Regions from separate parts of the Weissella diestrammenae genome, predicted to be linked through region 1. Evidence: predicted binding sites of a transcription regulator. Region 1 holds the regulator's gene; each other region holds the start of a gene.
What was found. The regulator Rex, encoded in region 1, represses fermentation and respiration genes when NADH is low (regulators of the CRP and FNR family bind a similar motif). The targets are predictions, from matches to a motif close to TTGTGAANTANTTCACAA.
Positions count from the first base shown of each region.

Region 2: the regulator Rex is predicted to act here: its motif matches at 5,555-5,572, upstream of adhP (alcohol dehydrogenase AdhP).
Region 3: the regulator Rex is predicted to act here: its motif matches at 6,880-6,897, upstream of adhE (bifunctional acetaldehyde-CoA/alcohol dehydrogenase).

Region 1 is NZ_CP060724.1:320,198-328,638, reverse strand. It holds gene H9L19_RS01700 (class I SAM-dependent DNA methyltransferase) at 1-10, shown strand, start outside; partial or broken gene H9L19_RS01695 (nucleotidyltransferase) at 51-1,234, shown strand; gene H9L19_RS01690 (YceD family protein) at 1,244-1,795, shown strand; gene mutS (DNA mismatch repair protein MutS) at 1,820-4,396, shown strand; gene H9L19_RS01680 (redox-sensing transcriptional repressor Rex) at 4,484-5,119, shown strand; gene H9L19_RS01675 (ABC-F family ATP-binding cassette domain-containing protein) at 5,165-7,099, shown strand; gene H9L19_RS01670 (RecX family transcriptional regulator) at 7,278-8,081, shown strand; gene H9L19_RS01665 (DUF402 domain-containing protein) at 8,183-8,441, shown strand, end outside.
Region 2 is NZ_CP060724.1:536,372-544,812, forward strand. It holds gene H9L19_RS02675 (pilin N-terminal domain-containing protein) at 1-563, opposite strand, end outside; gene H9L19_RS02680 (hypothetical protein) at 548-766, opposite strand; gene H9L19_RS02685 (SpaA isopeptide-forming pilin-related protein) at 747-4,040, opposite strand; gene adhP (alcohol dehydrogenase AdhP) at 4,373-5,425, opposite strand; gene rplQ (50S ribosomal protein L17) at 5,735-6,121, opposite strand; gene H9L19_RS02700 (DNA-directed RNA polymerase subunit alpha) at 6,161-7,105, opposite strand; gene rpsK (30S ribosomal protein S11) at 7,162-7,548, opposite strand; gene rpsM (30S ribosomal protein S13) at 7,580-7,945, opposite strand; gene rpmJ (50S ribosomal protein L36) at 7,995-8,054, opposite strand; gene rpmJ (50S ribosomal protein L36) at 8,078-8,194, opposite strand; gene infA (translation initiation factor IF-1) at 8,226-8,441, opposite strand.
Region 3 is NZ_CP060724.1:865,514-873,954, reverse strand. It holds gene H9L19_RS04275 (energy-coupling factor ABC transporter ATP-binding protein) at 1-740, opposite strand, end outside; gene H9L19_RS04270 (TrmH family RNA methyltransferase) at 937-1,539, shown strand; gene H9L19_RS04265 (NAD(P)/FAD-dependent oxidoreductase) at 1,635-3,275, opposite strand; gene H9L19_RS04260 (DUF1801 domain-containing protein) at 3,397-3,780, opposite strand; gene adhE (bifunctional acetaldehyde-CoA/alcohol dehydrogenase) at 3,946-6,648, opposite strand; gene H9L19_RS04250 (M13-type metalloendopeptidase) at 7,039-8,441, opposite strand, start outside.

The DNA of each region.
Region 1 (8,441 bases):
CAAAGCATAATCAAGCTTAAGAAGTGTGTGTTAAAAAGGGAGGTGTGTCAATGACGGTTGTTGGATTAATTACAGAATATAATCCATTTCACAATGGACACGCTTACCATTTGGCACAAGCAAAAAAAATAACCGGTGCTGACACGGCAATCGCTGTTATGAGTGGTAATTTTGTCCAACGTGGGATGCCGGCTAATTTTGATAAGTGGCGACGTGCCGAAACAGCAATCTTAAATGGGGTCGATTTAGTTATCGAATTGCCGTTTGCTTTTGCTGTTCAACCTGGCCATATCTTTGCCAAGGGGCGGTTAATATTTTAGCAAATGTTGGTGTTGACGTGATTGTTTGCGGTGCAGAACATGCAGAATGGGACTTTATTGCATTAGCGAAGATTGCGCAACAGGCAACACATGATAATGATGTTTTTCATGACTATCAAAACACGTATGCGTCAACATATAGTGCGATATTAAAAGCTGAAACGGGGTTAGTAGTTGATCACCCCAATGACTTATTGGCCCTCAGTTATGCGATGGCAATTGTCACACTAGGATTGGTTAATGATATTCGTATACAACCAATTCAAAGGCGGACGGCGGCGTACCACGAAACGCAGCTTGGTTCAGATGCGATTGCGAGTGCAACGGCAATTAGACAGGCGTTAACGAACGGAGAAACCAAACAAGTACAGGTCCACGTGCCAACAGCGACGAAAAAAATGATTGCTGCCGGGCTGCAAATTGCTGCTCCCGAAAGCCAGTTATGGTCGCTATTAAAGTATAAAGTAGTGACAACGCCGATTGATGAATTAGAACGTCTATATCAATTAAACAATGGGTTGGCTTATCGCTTGAAGATGCAGGTTGAACATGCGATGGTGGATCCGACGATGACCTGGACGACGTTTTTGAAACAATTTAAATCAAAACGTTACACTTTGAGCCGGATACAAAGAAGTCTTTTATATACACTTTTGAATATTACGACGGATGAAATGCTATATGCTGAAAATCATCTGTATATTCGTGTCTTGGGCAGCAATCAGACAGGTCGCCGGCATCTTAAACAACAGCGAGATACAATTGAATTGCCAATGATTCATCATGTTGATCAAAAAAAACTGCAGACTATTTTAAAATTGGATTATCGGGCAGGGCATCTTTATGAATGGCTAACAACAACCGATAAGCAAGCATTACGTCAAGACACAGGTCGCATTCCATTTATGTTATGAGGTAAAAAAATGAAGTGGTATTTGAGTGAATTATTAAAATATAAAAATGAGCCTTTTGAATTTTCAGAAACGCTTGATTTAGAACAGGCATTATTAGCTGATTTTGGGGATGTCATTTTGGCAGCAACCCCGATGCAAGTGACTGGTACAGCACGGGCAGAAAATGAAGATATTATTATTCATGCCAGTGTCCGGGGAGAAATTGTGACCCCATCAACTCGCTCAGCACAACCTGTCCATTTACCATTGGACTTTGAAATTGATGAAGTCTATATTCAATCGGCTGATCATACCGATCGTTATGAAATTGAAGATTCGGTTATCCTGGTTGAAGATGATGTGTTAGATTTCAAACAAGTTGTAATGGAATATATCTTTTTACAAGTACCATTACAAATCTTAGCCGAGGGTGAAGCGGCTGCAAAAATGCCATCGGGCGAAGGTTGGGAAGTTATTGCCGAAGATGAATTTGATGCCCAACAAGCGAATCAACCAATAGAAAAGCATACCCCAATGTCAGGACTAGCTGACTTATTTGCGCAGACTTCAGATGATGAGTAATAGATAAATGAGGAGATGGTAAAAATGGCCAAGCCAAAAGAAACCCCAATGATGCAACAATATAATCAGATAAAAGCACAGTATCCTGATGCTTTTTTGTTTTATCGGCTTGGCGATTTTTACGAACTTTTCAATGATGATGCTGTTTTAGGGTCACAACTCTTGGAGTTAACGCTAACGCAAAGAAATAAGAATTCAGATGTGCCAATTCCAATGGCGGGTGTGCCACATCATGCTGCGCAAAATTATATCGACATTTTAGTCGATAAAGGCTATAAAGTCGCTGTTGTTGAACAAATGGAAAATCCTGCGACTGCTGAGGGAATGGTCAAGCGTGAAGTTGTTCAACTTATCACGCCTGGTACGCGGATGCAAACTGGCGCCGATTCAGCTAAAGAAAACAATTACCTTGTCAGTGTGATTGGTGCTGAAAATGGCAGCTATGGATTGGCATATGCTGATTTATCAACAGGAGAATTATCTGCAACTCAGTTGGTTGCTATGAACACAGTGATAAATGAAATCGTGCGGTTAGAAGCTAAAGAAGTGGTCAGTAATGGCACATTACCGGCGGACTTAATCGCGAACCTCACTAATTTAGGGGTTATGATATCAGAGCAGGACCAAATTGATCCAAGTGCAGATATTTCATATTTGGTTCAGGCGCTTCAAGCCGCCGCGCTAACAGCTGCAAAATTATTGTTGGCGTATTTGTTTACAACTCAAAAAAGATCATTGGATCATTTACAAATCGCAAAGCACTATGAAATTGCTCAATTTTTAAAATTAGATCGCAATTCACGAGCTAATTTGGAGTTAACGGTTAATTTACGCACGCAGCAGCGTGGCGGTACATTATTATGGTTATTAGATGAAACGCAAACTGCCATGGGTGGTAGAATGCTAAAACAATGGCTTGAACAACCGTTACTTGATCAAGATGATATTTTGGCTCGATATGATAAAATTGACCAATTTAAAACACAATTTTTGATTCGTAATGATTTACAAACGGCATTAAAAGGTGTTTATGATTTAGAACGGCTAGTTGGTCGCATTGCATATGGCACAGCGAATGGACGAGACTTGTTACAAATTCGAAATTCATTACGTCAAATTCCAAACATTGTAGCGCTACTCTCGGATTTAGATAGTGCGGTAATCGGTGAATTGCAAAGTCGCATTGATCCTGTCACAGAATTAGAAACGCTTATTACGCAAGCTATCACAGATGAGCCACCAATTTCGATTAAAGATGGTGGCATTATTAAAGATGGCTATCATAAGCAACTGGATGATTATCGACATGTGATGCGCAATGGGAAGCAATGGCTTGCTGAAATGGAAGCGACAGAGCGGCAAGAGACTGGAATTAATAGTTTGAAAATTGGTTACAATAAGGTTTTTGGCTATTATATAGAGGTCACCAAGGCAAATATTGATAAGTTAGATGCCACGCGATACACGCGCAAACAAACGTTAGTAAACGCTGAACGCTTTGTTACACCTGAACTCAAGACACATGAGCAGCAAATTTTAGAGGCTGAAGAAAAGTCTAGTGCTTTAGAGTATCAAGTGTTTACTGAGATTCGTGAACAAGTTAAAGTGAATATTACACGACTCCAGAACTTAGCAAAAAGTTTATCTGAATTAGATGTCTTGCTTGCATTCACATCTGTTGCAGAAAAATATCATTTTGTTCGACCGGAACTAACAACTGGGCATGAATTGAAAATTGTGAATGGTCGACATCCTGTTGTTGAAAAGGTATTAGGTCATCAAGCTTACGTTGCGAATAATATTGAGATGGCTGTTGATCAAACGGTCATGCTAATTACTGGGCCAAATATGTCAGGTAAATCAACTTATATGCGGCAATTGGCCTTGACGGTTGTTTTGGCACAGGTGGGCTCATTTGTGCCGGCCGAGTCTGCAAATTTGCCCATTTTTGATCAAATATTTACACGAATTGGTGCGGCAGACGACTTGATTTCTGGTAACTCAACATTTATGGTTGAAATGGCAGAGGCCAATACAGCTTTGTCTGATGCAACAAGTCATTCATTGATTCTGTTTGACGAATTAGGTCGTGGAACGGCAACTTTTGATGGCATGGCACTTGCACAGGCAATTATTGAATACGTGCATGATCATGTGCATGCTAAAACGTTATTTTCGACGCATTATCATGAACTAACAACGTTAGCTGATGAATTACCCCAATTATTTAATATGCACGTCGGCGCGCATGAAGAAGCTGGGAACTTAATTTTTTCACATAAGGTTTTACCTGGACCAGCTGACCAGTCATACGGAATTAATGTGGCAAAATTAGCGGGATTACCTGAACTTGTCATTCAAAGAGCAACCAAAATTTTAAAGCAATTGGAAGCCGAATCAGCGCATATCGCACCTAATAATCAGACGTTTGAATCACCTGAAAATAGCTCAGAACAACAATTGACGCTGTTCGATAATGCATTGATGACGCCAACAATGAGTGAAGCATTAACACGATTACAAACAGCTGATTTGGCTAATTTAACGCCAATACAAGCCATGATTTTAATGAATGAGATTCAAGAAGCCTTGAAGGAATAAATGTTGTATATTTCACAAACTTCTCGACTTGTGCTAAAATGATGGCAGAATAAAGCAAATGAAAATTAGAGATAAAGTGAGACAGAAATGGCAGATCAGAAGATTCCACGGGCAACGGCAAAACGATTGCCGATCTATTATCGGTACTTAAAGTTATTATTAGATGACGGTATTAACCGAATTTCATCGGTTGACTTAGCAGAAATTGTTAAAATTGATGCAGCTACCATTCGTCGTGATTTTTCTTGCTTTGGTGCATTAGGTAAACGTGGTTATGGTTACGATGTTGAAGCATTGCTAGAATTTTTTGCTGGCGAATTAAATCAAGATAATTTGGCTTCGGCAGCATTAATTGGGCTTGGAAATTTAGGTCATGCGTTGTTGAATTTTAAATTTCAAAAAACTTCAAACGCCCGTATCTCTGCAGTCTTTGAAGTGAATCCAGACTTAATCAATACGATTCAAGACGGGGTTCCGGTCTTTTCAATGGATGATCTCGAAGAACAAATTGCAGAACAACGAATTGACGTGGCAATTATGACTGTGCCAGCTGATGTTGCACAAGATATTGCAGCACGTTTAGAAAAAAGTGGCGTTAAAGGTATTTTGAATTTTACGCCATTACGCCTAAATGTCTCACGTGCAATTCATGTTCAGAATGTTGATTTAACGAATGAATTACAGACATTGTTATATTTTATCGACAATGATATTAAGAATTAAAAAAATGCCGCCTAGTGCGGCATTTTCAATATGAGGTAGTAAGTTATGATTATTTTACAAGCCAATGATGTGGCTCGTCGCTTTAGTGGGGTGACATTCTTTGAGTACTTTTCATTGCAAATTCAAGACAAGTCACGGATTGGATTGGTTGGCCGAAACGGAGCTGGTAAATCGACTTTATTAAAGATGATTATCGGCGAAACACAGCCTGATGAAGGGACGATTGCGGTCAAAAAAGGGCTGAAAGTGGCTTATTTGGCACAGAATGCAGGCCTTGATTCTGAACTGAGCGTTTATCAGGAGATGTTGGCGAGTTTTTCAACCGTCATTGCCGTTGAAAAGAAAATGCACCAATTGGAGACAAAAATTGCAGCAACCAATGACTATCAAAGTGCAGGATATCAAGACCTTTTAGCACAATATGATCAAATTCAACATGATTTTGAAGCGATGAATGGTTATGGTTATGAAGCCACAATTCGAAGTGTGTTACATGGTTTTGGTTTTGATGAGTCATTTTATGCCCAAAAAGTGTCGGCATTATCGGGTGGTCAGCGCACTCGTTTAGCCATTGCAAAACAACTGCTTGAAATACCTGATTTACTGGTGTTAGACGAACCAACGAATCATTTAGATATGCAAACGTTGGCGTGGCTAGAGAAATATTTACAAAATTATCAAGGTGCGTTATTAATTGTCTCGCATGATCGATATTTCTTGGATCGTGTAGTTAATGAAATTTATGAAGTTCATGCAGGGATGATGGATCATTACATGGGTAACTACAGCCGATATATTGAGCAAAAAACGGCGAAAATCTTGGCGGAACAAAAGGCATTTGATAAGCAGCAAACTGAAATTGCCAAGCTTGAAGATTTTGTTAATCGCAATATTGTTCGAGCATCGACAACGAAACGGGCGCAATCACGGCGTAAGCAACTGGAAAAAATGACTGTTTTGTCAGCACCGACCAATGAATCTGGCGTTGCACATATTACGTTTCAGGCCAAAACATCATCAGGTAATGAGGTATTACAAGCGCATGATGTGAGTTTGGGCTATGATGCAGAACAACCTTTGGCACAACATATTAATTTTGATGTCAAAAAGCAACACGCTGTCGCGCTGGTTGGACCGAATGGCGTTGGTAAATCAACGCTGATTAAGACATTGCTGGGGCAATTACCAATTATTGCTGGCTCATTTAAAATCGGGGCTAATGTAACTATTGGTTATTATGATCAGGAACAAGCGACATTGAATCCAACAAAGTCGCTGTTGAATTCCGTCTGGGATTTACATGCGAGTTTACCTGAAAAAGATGTGCGTAGTATTTTAGGTTCATTCATGTTTACTGGTGAGGATGTCGACAAAAAAGTGAGTGCATTATCTGGTGGTGAGAAAGCCAGGTTATTATTAACCGTTTTGTCAATGAATGAGGATAATTTTTTAATTCTGGATGAACCGACTAACCATTTAGACATTGATTCACGTGAGGTTTTGGAAACTGCATTAAATGAGTTTAACGGCACAATTTTCTTTGTATCACATGATCGTTATTTTATTAATGAAGTAGCAACGGAAGTGCTTGAATTATCAGCTGATGGGGTGACTTTCTTTGATGGTAACTATGATTACTATTTGGGAAAAACTGCTCAAATTAATGAACAAAAAGAACAAGTTAATCAAGAAAAATCTCGGCCACTGGCAGAAACTAGCTATCAAGCAAACAAGGCACAACAACGTGAACTGAGACAATTAGAGCGTGCTGTTGACGCAACCGAACAAGAAATGAATGACTTGGTAGCGCAACAATTGGAATTAACACAGCAATTGAATGATCCGTCAATTGGATCAAACCTCGACAAGCTTCAGACAATTAATGAACAACTGCAAGTAATTGAACAAAAGTTAGGTGTGGTTGAAGAACATTGGACGGAAGCATCAGTTGCTTTAGAATCAGCACAAAACAACCACTAGGCACAATAGATGGCTTGAGGTAATTGGCTTCTCGTTCTGAAGGTTGACTGATTATTATGGTGAAAAACACAAAGAAAAGTTGTTTGTTGTAACATACAAAATGTTGACATATAGCTTTCAATGGTGCAGTGACGATTGATTTTTATGTAACAGCGAATGATCGAGTTGAAAGGTAGAAATGATGGCAAAAGTGACACGTGTCACATCAACACGTAAACCAGGACGATACAATATTTATTTGGATGATGAATTTGCCTTCGCTGTTGATGAGAAGATTTTGACATCATATCAATTATTTAAAGATACGGTGGTATCTCCTGAGTTGCGAGAAGAAATCATTGCAGCGGAATATGAACAAAAAGCTTATCAAACGGCGCTAGTCTATGCTACTGGGGCAATTCATTCAGCCTATCAAGTGCGTTTGAAATTAATCGAAAAAGATTTCCCTGACTTTGTCATTAATCAGGCGATTGCACGATTAATTGATTTAAGTATTATTGATGATCAGCACTTCGCCGAAGTATACGTTGACGAACAAATGCAATCAGGTAAATTTGGGCCTCAAGGTGTAAATTTTAAGTTACGCCAGATGGGAATCGACGCATTGATGATTGAAGATGCTTTAGTTAAATACGATGATGAAAGTCAACGCGCTCATGTGTCACGCCTGGTAACGAAACTATTTGATAAGTATGATCGCGAATCGACAAGTATGGCTCGTCAGAAAGTAATGAAGAAGCTGTATCAGCAAGGATTTAGTCAAGCCATTATTGAAAAAGAAATCGCACAATATCAATTGAACAATCCTGTTGATGATGATGAGATGTGGGAAAATTTATCTCGTGAAGCTGAAAAAATTGTCCAACGTTATGATCAACTTGAAGGTTGGGAATTTGAAAGACGGGTTAAATCTGGCATGTATCGCAAAGGATTTGACTTAAATCAGGTCAGTTCGTGGCTTAAGGATTATCAGCATCGGTAAATGGAATTTTAGTGTTGAACAACTTGAGAAGCGCGGAAAGCGGAAATTATGGTATACTTTTAGAGAAAAGTTCGTGGTCTATGCCCGAAAGAAGGAAAGTTATGCAAGATAGTCGTTTACCGCGCGAGGGTGACTATATAACGATCAAAAGCTACAAACACGATGGGAGTCTTCACCGAACTTGGCGCGAGACGATGGTTTTGAAAACGAGTGAGAATGAAATTATAGGCATTAATGATCATACGGTTGTCATTGAAGATGATGGCCGTCGGTGGGTAACCCGTGAACCTGCAATTGTCTTTTTTCATCGAAAGTACTGGTTTAACATCGTCGCGATGATTCGAGATAATGGGGTGTCAT
Region 2 (8,441 bases), 220 kb from region 1:
TTATTTAACGATGTCGACATTGTATAGTTCTTTGGATAAAAATGAACCGTATCATTGGGCCCATAGCGGACCCCATTCTGATTTTCAGTTGGTAATGACAATAGCATCGGTGTCGCGATTTGACTAACGCCATGTGGTCGCCCATCCTCGATGATTAACCAAAGGCCCTTGGAGAGCGATAAATCAACATTCCCCTTACCCGACGTCGTACTTTTGCCCGTCATTTCGGTATGCGTTAACTGACTACTATCGGTTTTTCCGGCAACCACCGTTAAATCATGTAATAATTGGTCATTCGTTAGGTGTTGCTGATGATCAATGGTATGAAATTCAAATTGCCACCTTGAAGCACTATTACTACTCTGGACAATTGAAAAATGCGCCGTTATCTGGTCTAAGGCATTGGCTTTAGTTGCATTATCTGGAAAGACTGTGGTCCCCGTCCGCCACACTGGTTGAATTTCACCATCTTTCCAATCCAGATATGACATCATATCATAGTAAACAAAATTAACATTATCTAGTGGTCGCCAATTACCAAGGTCGGTCAGTTCAGCCCCCAGTTTTCAAAACTATCCGCCCCAATACCTGTACCTGTACCTGTACCTGTACCTGTACCTGTACCTGTACCTAAGACTACTTTATGTAGTCGAATATGCGTGACATAATCGTCACTATCTGCGTAGATTTTTAATCGTTCAGTACTATAAAAAACCGCAAAGCATACGAATAACAGTGATAACCATTTAATCCATTGTTTTGTCATCAGTCGGCCTCCCGTCTCGATCATTAATCATTAACGTCCCAACAATGATCACAACAATCAATATCGCACCCAGTACAATAATTATTTTTCGATCACCAGTTGCTGGCATCATAAATTGACGTAAATCTTTTGCTGTGACATGAATCACATTATCTACCGTACCGTCAGTCAGATGGTCGGCCAATGTCCAAGCTGCATCTGGATTGGTAGTGATGATCGTCCCATCACTTTTGATTTCAAAGATTAAATCGACAGTAATTCGCGAATAGCCATCGGGGGCATGCGTTTCAACCAATCGGTATTTAGCAGGTACTTTAATGTTTGCGTCTAAGGTCACCTGTCCTGATTCATTAGTCGTCATTTCACTGCCTAATGTCTGCCAATGGTCTGAACTATCTGCTTGAAACAATTGAAAACGCGCCCCAGCTAAACTGCCATGCCCAGAATTTAATTTTGTAATGTCGAGTGCATATCGTTTCAGTTGATTCGTAAGACTAAAATATGTTAAGTCATTTTGAATTGAGAGTTTCATCCCATCAATCGCACTACTTGGGCTAATTAATGTTGCATACGTCGCATCTGTGAACAAGAATAATTTCTGCCTTTGCGCCCAATTATCAATTGCATGACCGTCTGCATCTTTACGTTCGGCATCGTACGCATCCAAGTCGACCAAATGATCACCGCCAAGTGTCACAGGTTCAGGTGCATTTGAACCATCGCTGACAACGCCATAAATGTAGCGATTTGCCAACAATTCAAAACCTTTAGGCGCTGAAATTTCACTGATTCGAAACTTTTGCCCATATTCCGCATTATATGGTGGCAGGTCATATGTGCCATTGTTATCTAAGGTCACAATTCCATTTCCACTATGATCAGCAACCGTCTGCCCATTTAAAATTCGATTGTAAGAAATCCACGTACCAGCAGTGACCATTGTTCCAGCGGGGATCACACCTTGACTCGTTATCACATCATTTTCAAACGTCTTATCGACGTCTAACTGATTTTCAATTAAGAAAGTAGCCCCAGTCAATGAATGACCAGACTGGTCAACTTTTCGTAGCTGATATTTAAAATCAGTTAAGGTATTTGTAAAATGATACTGATTTTGATCGGTCACCGATAAGCTCGTCGCGTAACCAGGAATGTTTTGTTCTACTAATTCGTATGTAATGTTCTCGCCTTGATTGTTAAAAATTGGCAACCATAAGTCATGATCTGTCTGCTGATATGATTTTCCCCACGCTTCCTTTAATTTTTCATCGTTTAACGGGACGTCATCGTCTTTATATGGTTTTGCTAGTGTTAATGTATCATTAACCCATGCTTGACCATCCGTTAGATTTTTACGGGTCAAATTAAATTGTAACGTGTCCGGTCGTGTTCGAACGTTATCACTGTTATCGCCAATCCAAGTTTTTTTAACGACCAATTGTCTACCAGGTGCTTTAACCGACGGCACACCAATTTGAACTAATATCGCATTTAGTTGTTGGGGCTGAAAGGTGGTTGTGCCATTGGTTTGTAACCATTGATTTGGCACAAAATCTGCACGCTCAGTCACCACATGAATCCGATAGATAATTTCTATCATCTCTCCTTGTGGAATATCAATATGATTTAAATCAATTGCCCCAGTACTAGCATCGTACGTCCCTGTCACCGGCGTGAGCACATCATATTGAGAATTCGCATTAAACGCATTGCCAATATTGATCGTTGGTAAATCCGATAAGTGACTGAAATCTGCTTGCCGCCAACGATTGACTTTAATTGGGCCATCGCCGTTTAAAGTTTCACTAGGCTGACCATCAATTAACATTGTTTTGGGAATACTATCATGTAAATGCGCATTTTTAACGAAATCAAACAACTCTGTGACTAGTTCGTTCAGATGATTCAATAATTTGTCCGTTGCAATTGCGTTATAGTAATAATTAACATTGCCTTTAGGATCAATGGATGCAATTGCTTGCAACAAATCTTGTGCGAGCCGAGTTGACCGTGCTGACTGTGTCTCTCCATCTCTGACCACCATTGTACCAATCGTATAAAGCGCGCGAATTTTTGTATCTTTTTTGATTTGATTGGCTTCCTCAATAGCTGCTTGTCCTGAGATATAGTCACCATCTCCAATCGAGTGCGAAATTCGGTAAGGATTCGCGTCGTTACCTGCACCAATCCGAGAATAGTAACCACTAAAAGGGTTATTATTAGTCATCGTTTGATTGTTATTATAATTTGCGGCGCTTGGATAGGTCATATTATTGTTGGTTGCACCTTTAATTAATAAATCCGATGTATATGGATAATTCGTGCCCCATGGCCTACTATTTCCGCTCAATGAAGTTGGCGAATCGTGTTGACTAGCTGCGCCATCAGAAAGCAAAACGATGATTTTATTGTTCTCAGTAAAATTGCTGGCATCTAACATTTTATGCGCTGCACGTAATGCACCTTGGGTATAGGTACCGGCATCGTTTCCCGCAGTAATCTGCATACTTCGAATATAATCATCGATTGATTTTAACGCATTCTCACCACCGATTTGAACGATATCATTGGTTTTCACCCCATCTGAATAGGGTACCAACCCAACTCGTAATTGATTATTTGTCACGTATGGTCTAATTACCTTCACGAAATCCGTAAAGGCGCGCTGTGCTTTAACTAGTCGATTTTCTTGGGCATTTCCTGGATCTTCATTGCTAATCATCGAATAGGACCGGTCAAATACAAAAACAATTTCAGCTTTGTTTTTCGTATATTCCGTTTGCGTCCCGCCCGTCATTTTTAATGAAATATCATAAGCTCCTGGGATAATTTTATTACTACTGTCCTTGGCTGGTGATGCCGTTTTTTTGGCTCGAAAACCTGTATACTCGGGTCCTAAATGCTCCCAATTCAACCAATTCTTACTACCATACCAATTTTCTTGGGCCCCACCATAATTACGAGTAGTTGCATCTAGTTCAGATTTTTCTTTTGGTTGCTCGCTAAAAAAACTGTTTGTATTCGGTGCTAATGTTCCAGCATCTAATGAGTATGGGTGTACCGGCAGTACTGAGCCGGCGACGCCATCTGCTTCTTCAGTTGTATATGTATGATACCCTTCACCGATATCTGGTGTTAATTTTTGCTGACTATCAGCTGCATGTGCGTGATGCCCGGAATGAAAAATGTGCGGGGCAATCAAAACAAGTGACGTCACCAATGGCAATACAATGATGATACAACCCAACCATTTGAAAAGTTTCCTCTTAAACATATGTATTTATCCTCCCTATTAAATTAGGATAATTGTCCACTTTTTAAGATAATATGATATTTTTCATTATAGGTATGAGATATGAATTTTTTTCGTCCCCCGACTTTTTTTTAACCAAATTGATATCATATATCAACGTTTATTTTTCATACAGCATACATATATTCATTTGAGATATTAGTATATATAGATAAAATATTGGCTAACACGTCTAATCGTAGCGATATCATCTTTTTGAATGAAATAGTTGCAGCCTGAATTTTAAGCAGTTTAAGTAATAAAAAACTGATAAGCCGATGCTTATCAGTGGACACTTTTTTGACTATTTTAACTTATAGCGTTGTAAAATCAAACACCTTACGACCCGTGATTTTACCATGACGCATTTCATCAATCACGCTGTTAATTTCTGAGAATGGAACTTTCTCAACAATTGGCTTAACTTTACCTTCGGCTCCAAATTGGAAAGCTTCCTTCAAATCAGCACGCGTACCAACTAATGATCCACGGACTTCAATCCCATCAAGGACTGTCTTAGCAATATTCAATGCCATATCACCTTGTGGTAATGCGACAGCCACTAACTTTCCCATTGGCCGCAACACATTAACCGCTTGAGAAAAGGCGGCGTCATTAACGGCTGTTACCTGCGCATTATGCACACCACCAGTGAGCTCATTAACTCGTGCGACTACATCTTCGGTCTTCCGATTAATCATCACTTCAGCGCCGTTTTGATGGGCTGCTTCTAACTTATCTGGGTTACCGTCAATTACAGCAACATGAGCACCAAAAACATTATGTGCATATTGAACCGCTAAATTACCGAGACCACCGGCGCCGTGCACAGAAACCCATTGACCTGGCTTTGTCTCTCCAACCTTCAATGACTTATACATCGTCACACCAGCACATGTGATTGAAGTTGCTTCAAGTGGATCAAGACCATCCGGCACTTTGACCGCATATTTCGCATTCACTACACATTGTTGTGACATTGCACCATCAATTGTATAACCAGAATTGCGGACATTTCGACAGAATGTTTCATTTCCTGAAACACAGTAATCGCAAACACCACAGGCATCATAAAACCATGCAATTGAAACCCGATCACCAAGCTTTAGGTAATCACCAGCGCCCTCACCCAATTTTGATACACGTCCAACACCTTCATGTCCGATTACACGCCGGAAATTACCATTGCGGTCACCTAATTTATTTGGATCTCCGAAATCGCCACTTGCACAATGTAAATCAGTATGACACAATCCAACATATTCGACATCAACTAATGCTTCACCAAAGCCCAATTGACGCGGTGTCCAATCATCGATTAAATCAACATAACCATCATTTGTCTCACGTACTACAGCAGCTTTCATGTTCAGTCCCCTTTTTCATCCATTTCTATTTGTGAAAGTTTTTACATATCTATTGTAACCGTTTTCTTTCAAAAATAAAAGCATTTTATTGCTTAAATCACACACAATAAACCGGAAAATTTATTATTTTTGTGAAATTTATGACAATCCAAGATGATTTCAGGATATAAAAAAAACCTCACAAATTATAGTGCGCGATCCGTTTAAGATCATTCAACCTAGACTTGGCTTTGAGCCATCATCGTAACAGTTTATGCATTATAATTTGGAGATTTTAAAGTATGTTTATCGATTTTGGCAACTAACGAATTAGTCAACCAATTCCAAGATAACCATTTGTGCAGCGTCACCACGACGTTGTACTGTCTTTAAGATGCGTGTGTATCCACCCGCACGGCCTTCAAAACGAGGTGCAACATGATTAAACAAGTGTTGCAAAGCGTTTTCAACCTTAACCTTGTTGTCTTCAGTTGTCGAAACTTCCGCAACAACGTTACGCAAGAAAGCAGCTGCCTTACGACGAGAAGCTAAGTCTCCGTGCTTTCCCAACGTAATCATTTTTTCAGCAGTCTTACGAACTTCCTTGGCGCGAGCCTCAGTTGTCTCGATACGACCGTTAATTAACAATGCAGTTGTTAAATCACGCAACAAAGCCTTACGTTGTGAGCTTGTGCGTCCCAACTTACGGTATGACATGAGTCATTCCTCCTTCTTTGGTATTCTTATCTATATAATCTAATCTTCCTTGCGGAATCCCAAACCAAGCAATGTTAGCTTTTCTTGGATTTCGTCAAGTGATTTCCGACCGAGGTTACGTACAGACATCATTTGGATTTCTGTCCGATCTACTAACTCTTGAACAGAGTTAATCCCAGCCCGTTTGAGACAATTATAAGAACGAACTGATAGATCAAGCTCTTCGATTGGCATCTCAGTATGCTTAGGTGCTACAGTTTCTTCCTTGTCCACCATCACTTGTGCCGTCACAGCACGCTCTGACAATCCGACAAATGCATTTAAGTGAGATGAGAGAACTTGTGCTGCCAATGAAATTGCTTCCGTTGGTGTCAAAGAACCATCTGTCCAAACATCAAATGTTAATTTATCAAAGTCATCACGTTGACCAACACGTGTACTCTCAACTTGATAGTTGACACGTTCAATTGGGGTAAAGATTGAATCAATTGCAAGAACGCCAATTGGCAAATCTTCATGCAATTCCTTATTCTGGTCTGCGGACACATATCCACGACCACGTTCAGCGGTCAAAGTCATGTGCAAGGTTGCCCCAGCCGCAACAGTAGCAATGTATAAGTCTTTATTCAAAACTGTTACATCACTATCTCCAGTAATATCAGCAGCAGTCACAGTGGCTGGACCGGCGACATTAATTTCGAGTGTCTTCTCTTCATCGCTTTCGATACTTAATGAAACTTTTTTAAGATTCAAGATGATTTGCGTCACATCTTCAACAACCCCTTCGATTGTTGAAAATTCATGCAAAACAGTATCGATTTGTACAGAATTGATCGCTGCTCCTGGCAAAGATGACAACAATACACGACGCAAAGAATTACCAAGCGTTGTTCCGTAGCCGCGCTCAAGTGGCTCAACTACAAATTTTCCGTAATTGTCATTTTCTTCAACAAGAGTGATCTTTGGGTTTTCGAATTCAAGCATAGTGTTTGTTACCCCTTTCATCAAAGCTTACATGTGAACCTAGTTGCAAGTGGCAATTAGACACGACGACGCTTTGGTGGGCGAGAACCGTTGTGTGGTACTGGAGTGACATCCTTGATAGAAGTAACTTCCAAACCTGCAGCGGCCAATGCACGGATAGCAGATTCACGTCCTGAACCAGGACCCTTAACAGTTACTTCAACTGTCTTCATTCCGTTTTCCATTGCTCCCTTGGCAGCAGCTTCAGAAGCCATTTGCGCAGCAAATGGCGTTGACTTACGGCTACCCTTAAATCCAAGTGAACCAGCAGATGACCAGGCAACAGCGTTACCTTGGACATCAGTAATCATTACGATCGTGTTGTTGAATGTTGCGTGGATGTGTGCTACACCACTTTCAATATTCTTTTTTACACGACGCTTACGAGTATTACGACCTGCCATGAATAAATAAGCTCCTTTCTACGGTAGTTAATTACTTCTTCTTACCTGCAATCGCAGTAGCTGGGCCTTTGCGCGTACGAGCGTTGTTCTTGGTATTTTGACCACGAACAGGCAAGCCCTTACGATGGCGAATGCCGCGGTATGATGCGATTTCTTGTAACTTTTTAATGTTCAATGAGACTTCACGACGCAAGTCACCTTCCACCTTGATACCATCAACGATGGCACGGATGGCGTCTTCTTGGTCTGGTGTCAAGTCACGAACACGTACGTCTTCAGAAACTCCAGCTTCTGCCAAAATCTTTTCAGCAGTAGTGTTACCGATTCCGTATACATATGTCAATGCGATCACGATACGCTTATCGCGAGGCAAATCGATTCCTGCAATACGAGCCATTGCTATTACCTCCTATAGTAAGTTATTTATTTGTGAAACCGAAGTGCTATTATGCACCTTGGCGTTGTTTGTGCTTGGGATTTGTGCAAATCACCCTATAGTAAGTTATTTATTTGTGAAACCGAAGTGCTATTATGCACCTTGGCGTTGTTTGTGCTTGGGATTTGTGCAAATCACCATCACACGACCGTTACGGCGGATAACCTTGCAGTTATCACACATAGGCTTTACTGATGGGCGAACCTTCATTGTATTTACCTCCTAAAATTCAACGACTTGATTACTTGAAACGGTAAGTAATCCGTCCCTTCGTCAAATCGTATGGCGACATCTCAACTGTTACACGATCACCAGGTAAAATTCGAATAAAATTCTTTCGAATCTTGCCAGAAACGTGCGCAAGAATTACGGCGCCGTTTTCCAATTCAACGGTAAACATGGCATTTGGCAAAGTTTCCTTTACCATACCTGAAATTTCAATAACATCGCTGGCCAC
Region 3 (8,441 bases), 550 kb from region 1:
TGCTCAGCAAACGGCACATCTAATCCAAATGACTGCAATCGTTTGGCATCGGAAAAGACTACGGACGGTACACCGGTTTCAATCAATGACCCGTCATTAATAACAATCACCCGATTAGCACTCGCTGCTTCTTCAATATCATGCGTAATTGAAATAACCGTCAATGCCGAGCCTAATTCTTGTTTCAATTCTCGAACTAATTGCACCATTTCCCGCCGACCTTTTGGATCGAGCATCGACGTTGCTTCATCTAAAATCAAAACTTGCGGTGCCAATACCAAAGCACTCGCAATCGCAACCCGTTGTTTTTGTCCGCCTGACAGACGTGCTGGCTCACGCGCTGCAAACTTCCACATATGCACGCGTCGCAATGCCTGTTCAACTTTTTGTTGCATCACATCTCGAGCGATGCCTCGATTTTCAAGTCCAAATGCCACGTCATCGGCCACCGTAGCACCAACAAACTGATTATCGGGATTTTGAAAAACCATGCCAACTAAATCACGAATCGTCCAGACGTTTACAGGTTCCGCCAAAATACCATTGATTCTAATTTCACCAGCACTAGGCTGTAGTAAGTAATTTAATAATTTGGCTAATGTCGACTTACCCGAACCATTATGTCCAATGACAGCAACCCACTCGCCAGCATCTATTGTTAATGATAAATCCTGTAATGCTGGTGTTTCTGCTTCAGGATAGGTGTATGACACATTTTTCAATTCAATCATTGTTGCCATTTTGTCACTTCTCTCACTTGTTAATATTAATGATTCAAGTTTTCTCTTTTAAAATACTGTTTTTATTTTACCAAATATCCGTTGCTTCTTGTTACAATTAGTATACAATAGCTGGTTGCCAACCAAAGTGCAGCATAAGATACAACCGGTTGACAACCGCTCACTATTTGAAAAAATGTAAAAAAGAGGCATTCTCATGACTGAAATTGATTTATCGCATTCCAATGACTATCGCAACGTCACTGATTATTATAAAAATATGTCTGACGAGGCAATTCGTGCGGATTTAGATACCAAAAGAAGCGACGTGGTTTCAATCATGCAAAACCTCACTCATGATTTTAACAAGGCCACTGCCGTTCGCAATAGCAATGCTTTTGCGACGCGTAAATTAATCTTTTTAAATCCTGTTAATGCGTCATTCCCCGATCGCACAGAAGGTGCAAAAAAATGGGACCGACGCGGATCAGTTGGCACTTATAATTATGAACACGTTGAACATCATCGTGTGACAGACTATGCAGCCGTCTTTGATCAATTACACCAAGAAGGTTATACCATTTATGCGGTTGATAATATTGAAAGCTATCACCCAACCAACCTTTTTGAAACCCAATTCCCCGCCAAGTCAGCTTTTATTTTCGGTGAAGAAAAGATTGGGCTGGCCGATGACCTGATTCGTGCTGCTGATGCCATGATTTATATTCCACAAGCTGGCAGTGTGCGATCACTCAATGTATCCGTTGCCCACGGTATTATCATGGCTTTCTATGCGGCCCAACATCCGAACAAAAAATGACTTTTTTACTAAAAAACAGCCACTGATGGCAACCCTTTTAGACCACTTCTTGCTGTCTAAACTTGCTTACTATCAGCCCACGGCTGTTTTTTATTTTATTCATTTAAATCGTTGTAACTTGATTTACTTTCACCATTCAAGTAAGTGCCAATTGTTTTCATCACCCATGGCATAACCCAGTGGTCTAATCCAAATGAACGACCAACCCCATTCATGAGAGCAATACCAACAAAGGGCAACAAGAGGGCTGAAATTGAAAAGGACATCCCCATCATGACAAATGACAGCAGCATCGTCAAAAAGCCAGCGATACTCGTGAAAAATCCCAAGAAAAGTGCGACACCAACCCCAGCAAAAAGCATACCAAAGCCACCACCAATTGCGGCACCAGTAATCATCAGATAAATACCAGTAATCAAACGCAGCGGCACCGTCCATAACGTGTTCCCCATATTGGAAGAATTACCTTGCGTTGATGTGCGTTGATGTGGCGTTCGGAAAAACTCTCGTAGGAGATATTGAAAGACTTGGTAAAATGACCCCAAAGTTAGCAAAAAGCCAATATTACTCCAGTGTTTATACTCACTAGCTAAGAAACCTGACAAACTAATATGCCGCCGTACAAAAGCAACGCCATAATGCGCACCAACTGTCACAACAAACCCATTGTAACGCCCTTTAAAGCGCTTTTTAGTACCCTTACCCGTTAAATCAAAAACGAGATTGGCAACGGCCGTATCAGCCCCTGAAACTGCCCCGTCCACATTCTGAATGGTCCATCCAGTGGTTGGGTCATCCGGATTAGTCCGTGCTAATTCTTGATATGTTGCGACATCACCTACGGCATATATATTTTCCTGTCCTACAATTCGGGAATAGTCGTCCACAAAGAAACGGCCTTGCTCATTCGTTTCTAAACCATAATAATCTAACGTATCTTTGGCCTTAACACCAGCTGCCCACATTAACGTTTCAGTTGGCATTATCGTTCCATCTGAGAGGATAATTTCATGTGCTTTGACTTGAACAACACGTGTGTTCTTTAAAACATTAGCGCCTTGCTTAGCCAAGTACGCCTCAGCCTTATTGGCAAGATTCACCTGTCCTAATTGACGCAGAATATCTGATTCAGCTTCAATGAGAGTTACTTTAATGTCATGTTCAGATAAATTATTAGCAGCTGCTAATTCCTTGCGTTCATCAAGTAAATCACCAGCTAATTGCACCCCTGTGAAACCAGCCCCGACGATAACCATATTTAACATCGTTTTTTTGACCACTGGATCCAATTCGATCGCCGCTTGCCGAACTGTTTCTTCAATATGGCTTCGTAAACGAACGGCATCATTTAATGTCCACAAAGTATAGCCAAACTCACTTGCCCCAGGTGTATCTGCATCAGCTTGTCCGCCAGTAGCGATGACAAGTTTCTCAAAAGGCACACTACCAGTTGATGTTTCAGCAATTTTTGTTGTTTTATCAATTGCTGTGACATTGGCGGTCACAATCTTGACATTTTTTTGATGAATAAATAATTGACGCAAGTCAAATTGAACATCACTTGGTTCAATCCGTTTAGTTGCAACCTCGTGCAGACTTGTCCGATAAGTGAAAAATGGATGTTCGTCGATTAATACAATTTGATATTCTTTTTTATTTGATAGTTGACGCGCTAATTTTCGCGCGGTCATGACACCGGCAAAGCCAGCACCAACAATGACGATATTTTTTGTCATGTCATTTCTCCGATAATTTTTTACCTTTTCATATTCACGCTTAAATCCATTGTACCTTATTGAACCCCAGTTTATGTTAAAAACGCTGGTCAGTTATTAAATCCATTTAAGATTTCGGCCGTCATTCAACATTTCGCTTCAAATTCAGCTCGATAATTTGTTTCAAGAGGCTTTGCAGCTGATCAATTGGAAAATCATACGGCACTTGAATTGAGCCTTTGCCAAAGTGCAATCCTAGTTCAACTAACCGTTGTTCATAAGCTTGATTGAACTTTGGTAAAGCATAGATGCCTAGCCATTTCTTATTTGCCATGATGAGCATCAATGTCTCTGTTGCTTTTGTATGCCCAACAGGAAAAAAACCGGGCATGGCATATGCAACTCGTTCTTGCACTTCAGGATAAAGGATATGCACAGTTTGTCGAACAAATTGCATCATCTCACGTTGATTCCCAGTCAACGCCGGATCGTTAAAATACGTTTCAAAATCACGTGCTGGTGTCATGCAAAACTCTCATTTCGTTAATATTTTTATATGTTAATTATACATTCTAAGTTGTGTTTTGCATATTTGATCTCATTGTATTAAAAAAGGTGCCAATTACTCGGCACCTTAATAATTCTTCAATTCAACGACAATCGTTAGAACAATCTGCTCCCCTAATACTGTCTAGTATTGTGCTAACAACAATTCACGAATCTCTTCTAGCTTTGGTTGACGGGGATTTCCTGGTGTACATTGATCGTTGTAAACCAAGTCCATCAACTTATCAATTGAACTGTCCAAATCCTTCTTCGCAACCCCATTACCTGACAAAGTCAAATCGATTTCCAATGCAGCAGCAAGGTTTTCAATCTTCTTAATCAAAGCATCAACCAATGCTGCGTCATCTTTACCAGTCAAGCCCAAGAAACGAGCAATGTCTGCATAGTCTTTTTGAGCTGTGTAGGTCTCATAACGTGGGAATGGTGTCCGCTTAACATTTCCTGTCACAGCATTAAACCGGATGACATGTGGCATCGCAATTGAAATTGCCAAACCGTGTGGCAAACCAAATTCACCACCTGTCTTGTGGGCTAATGAGTGATTAATTCCTAAGAAGGCATTCGCAAATGATTGTCCAGCCAAAGTTGATGCATAGTGCATCTTTGTCCGTGCATCATGCCCTTCCTTAGTTGGGTGCTTAGGATCATATTTATATGAATTTTCAAGATTTTCAAAAATCAAACGGATAGCTTGCAGTGCCCATGGCCGTGTAAATTCAGATGACATGACTGAAACATATGACTCCAAGGCATGTGACAAAGCGTCCATTCCAGAGAAGGCGACTGTCCGCTTTGGCACAGTCATAACGAACTCAGGATCCACAATAGCAACTTGTGGTGTCAATTCGTAATCTGCCAATGGATATTTAACATGTGTTTCGTCATCAGTAATGACCGCAAATGGTGTCACTTCAGATCCAGTTCCTGATGTTGTTGGAATGGCAACCATTTGAGTCAAACTTTGGTGTTCAAACTTCACAATTCGCTTACGGATATCCATAAACTTCTGTTGTAACTCTTCAAATAAGCTCTTCAATGCGTCATCGTCATTTAAGATACCCTCATGTGATGCTGAATACTCGTACAAGAAACGAGCAATCTTTCCAGCATCAAGAGCTGAACCGCCACCAAGCAAAACAACTGTATCTGGCTTAAAATCAGCCATTTGGCGCGCAATTTCAACTGCTTGCCCCATTGTTGGGTCAGGTCGAACTGTACCATACAATGACGTTTTAACTGGTGTTACGCTCAAGTTAAATTGGTCAAGGACCTTATCAACAAAGCCAAATTGCACCATACCTGGGTCAGCCACGATAAATGCACGGCTCACACCTGGCAAATCTTGCAAGTAAGTAATTGAATTTGCCTCATAGTAAATGTCCTTAGGCAAGCGAACCCATTGTGGTCGATTGCGACGGCGCGCAACAGTCTTGATGTTCAATAAGTCGTAAGTTGAAAGATTGTGTGACAATGAATTCTTCCCCCATGATCCTGTTCCAAGTGTTAATGATGGACGTAATGCGTCTGTATAGATATCACCAACCCCACCGATTGAATCAGGTTGATTTACCAAAATACGTGAAGCTTCAACGGCGTCAGCATATTCTTTAACAAATGGATCATCTTGTGCACCAATTTGAATAGCAGCATTGTGTCCAGCCCCTTGATAGTTCAATAATGCGCGAACAATCTCGATTCCTTCTTCACGTGAAGCGGCCTTATAAATTGACAACAATGGGCTCAACTTTTCTGATGACAAAGCTTCACCAATGTTTTTCTTATCTAATTCGAAAAGTAAAACATCTTTATCTGCTGGCATCTTAATATCAGCCTTTGCAGCAATCCATTGCCCTGACATACCAGCCACAGGGCCTTGTACACCAAAGCCTTCAGCATTTGGTACGAAGACTGCATCAGCAACCTTCTTATAATCTTTCTTTGGCACCAAATATGCGCCTTGTTCTTGTAACTGTTTCATAAATTCATCGTAAACTTCAGCGGCAATGACAACTGAATTTTCAGTCGCACAAATCATACCATTGTCAAAACGCTTTGAAAGCAACAAATCTTCAACCGCGCGCTTTACATCAGCAGTTGCATCAACGTAAACGGCTCCGTTTCCAGCACCAACACCCATTGATGGGTTACCCGACTTCAACGCTGCATTAACCATTGATGGCCCACCAGTTGCTAAGATTGAAGCAATCCCCCGATTTTGAATCAAAGCTGTTGTGCCTTCCAATGAAGGCTTTTCAACCCATTGAATGAAATTCTTTGGTGCACCAGCAGCTACCGCAGCATCATAAACAATTTGTGCCGCATGTGCTGATGATTTTTGTGCTTGTGGATGGAAGGCGAACACAATCGCATTACGTGTTTTAGCCGTCAACATTGATTTAAAAATCGTTGTTGATGTTGGATTTGTCGTAGGTACAATTCCTGCCAAGACACCAAGCGGTGCGGCCAATTCAACTTTACCTGTGACACGATCTTCATTAATAACCCCAACTGTTTTATCATTTTTAATGGCATTATAAACTGATTCAGATGCAAAACGGTTCTTCGTGTCTTTGTCTTCAACAACACCACGACCAGTTTCTTCAACTGCCTCATGGGCTAATAACAATGAGTTTTCTGAACCTGCAAGCGCCATCGCAGCAACAATTTTATCAACTTGTTCTTGTGAATACGTAGCAAACTCAACTAGCGCTTTTTGCGCCTTTTCAACTAAATCACCAGTCATCTTCTCAGCAGCTGCAACGCGCGCTGCTTTTTCTTCAGGTGTCAAAACCTTTTTGACTTTCTTAGGTGCAATTGTATCAACCATGTTAACTTCTCCTTCAAGATGTCATTTAAGTTTGTGCATTTATTAACAAAGATAAGTATAGCACCTCACAACTAATTGTCAACAATTTATGATCATTTTTACATGCTTACTTTTTCCCTGAATGGTAACATTCTTAGCGATTATATCTCAATTCCAATTCTACATTGTGAATCGATTTTTAGTGTAAGCGGTTACATACACGGCTAAACAACTCTCGTTATTATGCCTACTTTGTGAAATATAAAACAATTACACCATTCCCACCCCAGATAACTCAAAAAATCATATAGTCACTTACAAAAAACCGTTTGCAAGTCGCAAACGGTTTTAGTTAAACTTTAAATTTTAAGGCAATCACTCCTAATCATTTAACACAACTTACTTTGTCATCTACCAAATCATCAAGCGTTGTTTGGGGTCACGCCACATTTGATCACCAGATTGAATATTAAAAGTTGTAAAGAAGTCATCAAAATTGGCAACTTGAATATTAACTCGGAGTTTGGCTGGAGCATGTACATCAACACTGGCCATCATTTGCATAAACTCAGGCCGTGCCTTTAACCGCCAGATTGTAGCCCAATTGATAAAGAATTGTTCAGCTGAAAAATCAGGCTCACGCTTTGCGGCCGTTAATGCAGCTGCAAGCCCCCCTAAATCAGCAACATTTTCTGACACTGTTAATTTTCCATTTACCTTTGCACCATACGATAATTGCCCATCAAATTGTTCAACCACCGCTTTTGTCCGTGCCTCAAAAGCTTGGTAATCAGCATCGGTCCACCAATTATTGAGGCTACCATGTTCATCAAAAGCCGCACCATTAGTATCAAATGCATGTGATATTTCATGCGCGATGACGGCACCAATGCCACCATAATTAGCCGATGACGACTGATTAAGATCATAAAAAGGCGCTTGTAAAATGGCAGCTGGGAAAACAATTTGGTTTTGTTGTGGATCATAGTACGCATTAACCATATGGGCTGGCATGTGCCATTCAGTTTTATCTACTGGTTGATGCCATTTCGACCAGGCATAAGCAATGCCCAGCTGACTAAGTTTTTGAAAATTATCAAATAAAGTCAAATCCGAATCGATAACCTTATCATAGAAACGCGCTGGCAATCGATCAGGATAACCGATATGCGGTACGATGGCATCCAGTTTCACAATTGCCTGTTGTCGCGTTTCCGGTGCTAACCAGTCTGCTGTCCCAAGACGATCCTTATAAACATCAATCATGGTTGCCACTTTTTGCTCAACGTCAGCTTTGGCTGCAGCGGAAAATTTTTCACCTGCATACCAAAGACCCAGTGCCTGATTATAGGGGCCAGCTGCAAGATAGAAGGCCGCTTTTTTGCGCGATACCGGTTCGGGTGTTCCACTAACAATACGATGATAAGCACCGCCCAAGACACGCATGTCCTCAGTTAAAAGGCCTGTGTAATCTAATGCAATTGAGACTAACAAATACGCTTTAAGCTGTGGCCATACAGTTGCTGAATAAAATTCGGTCGCATGTTGCCAAAAACGTTCCTCTGGGACAATGATTTGATCCGGTATCTTGCCAAGCATCGCCGTCATGAAATCAGTTAGTGGTAATTCTGGTGCGAATTTAACAAATTCAGCCCATTCATACGGATGATACAATTTTGCGTATTCAGATCCTTCTTCATTAGATAGCACATATTTTGCAATTTTCGCGTCATATGCAATCGTATCATCCAACAACTTTTGACTGTCTTGTTCAGAATACCCAAAACGCTTCAGAATAGGCAACGTTGTTTCAC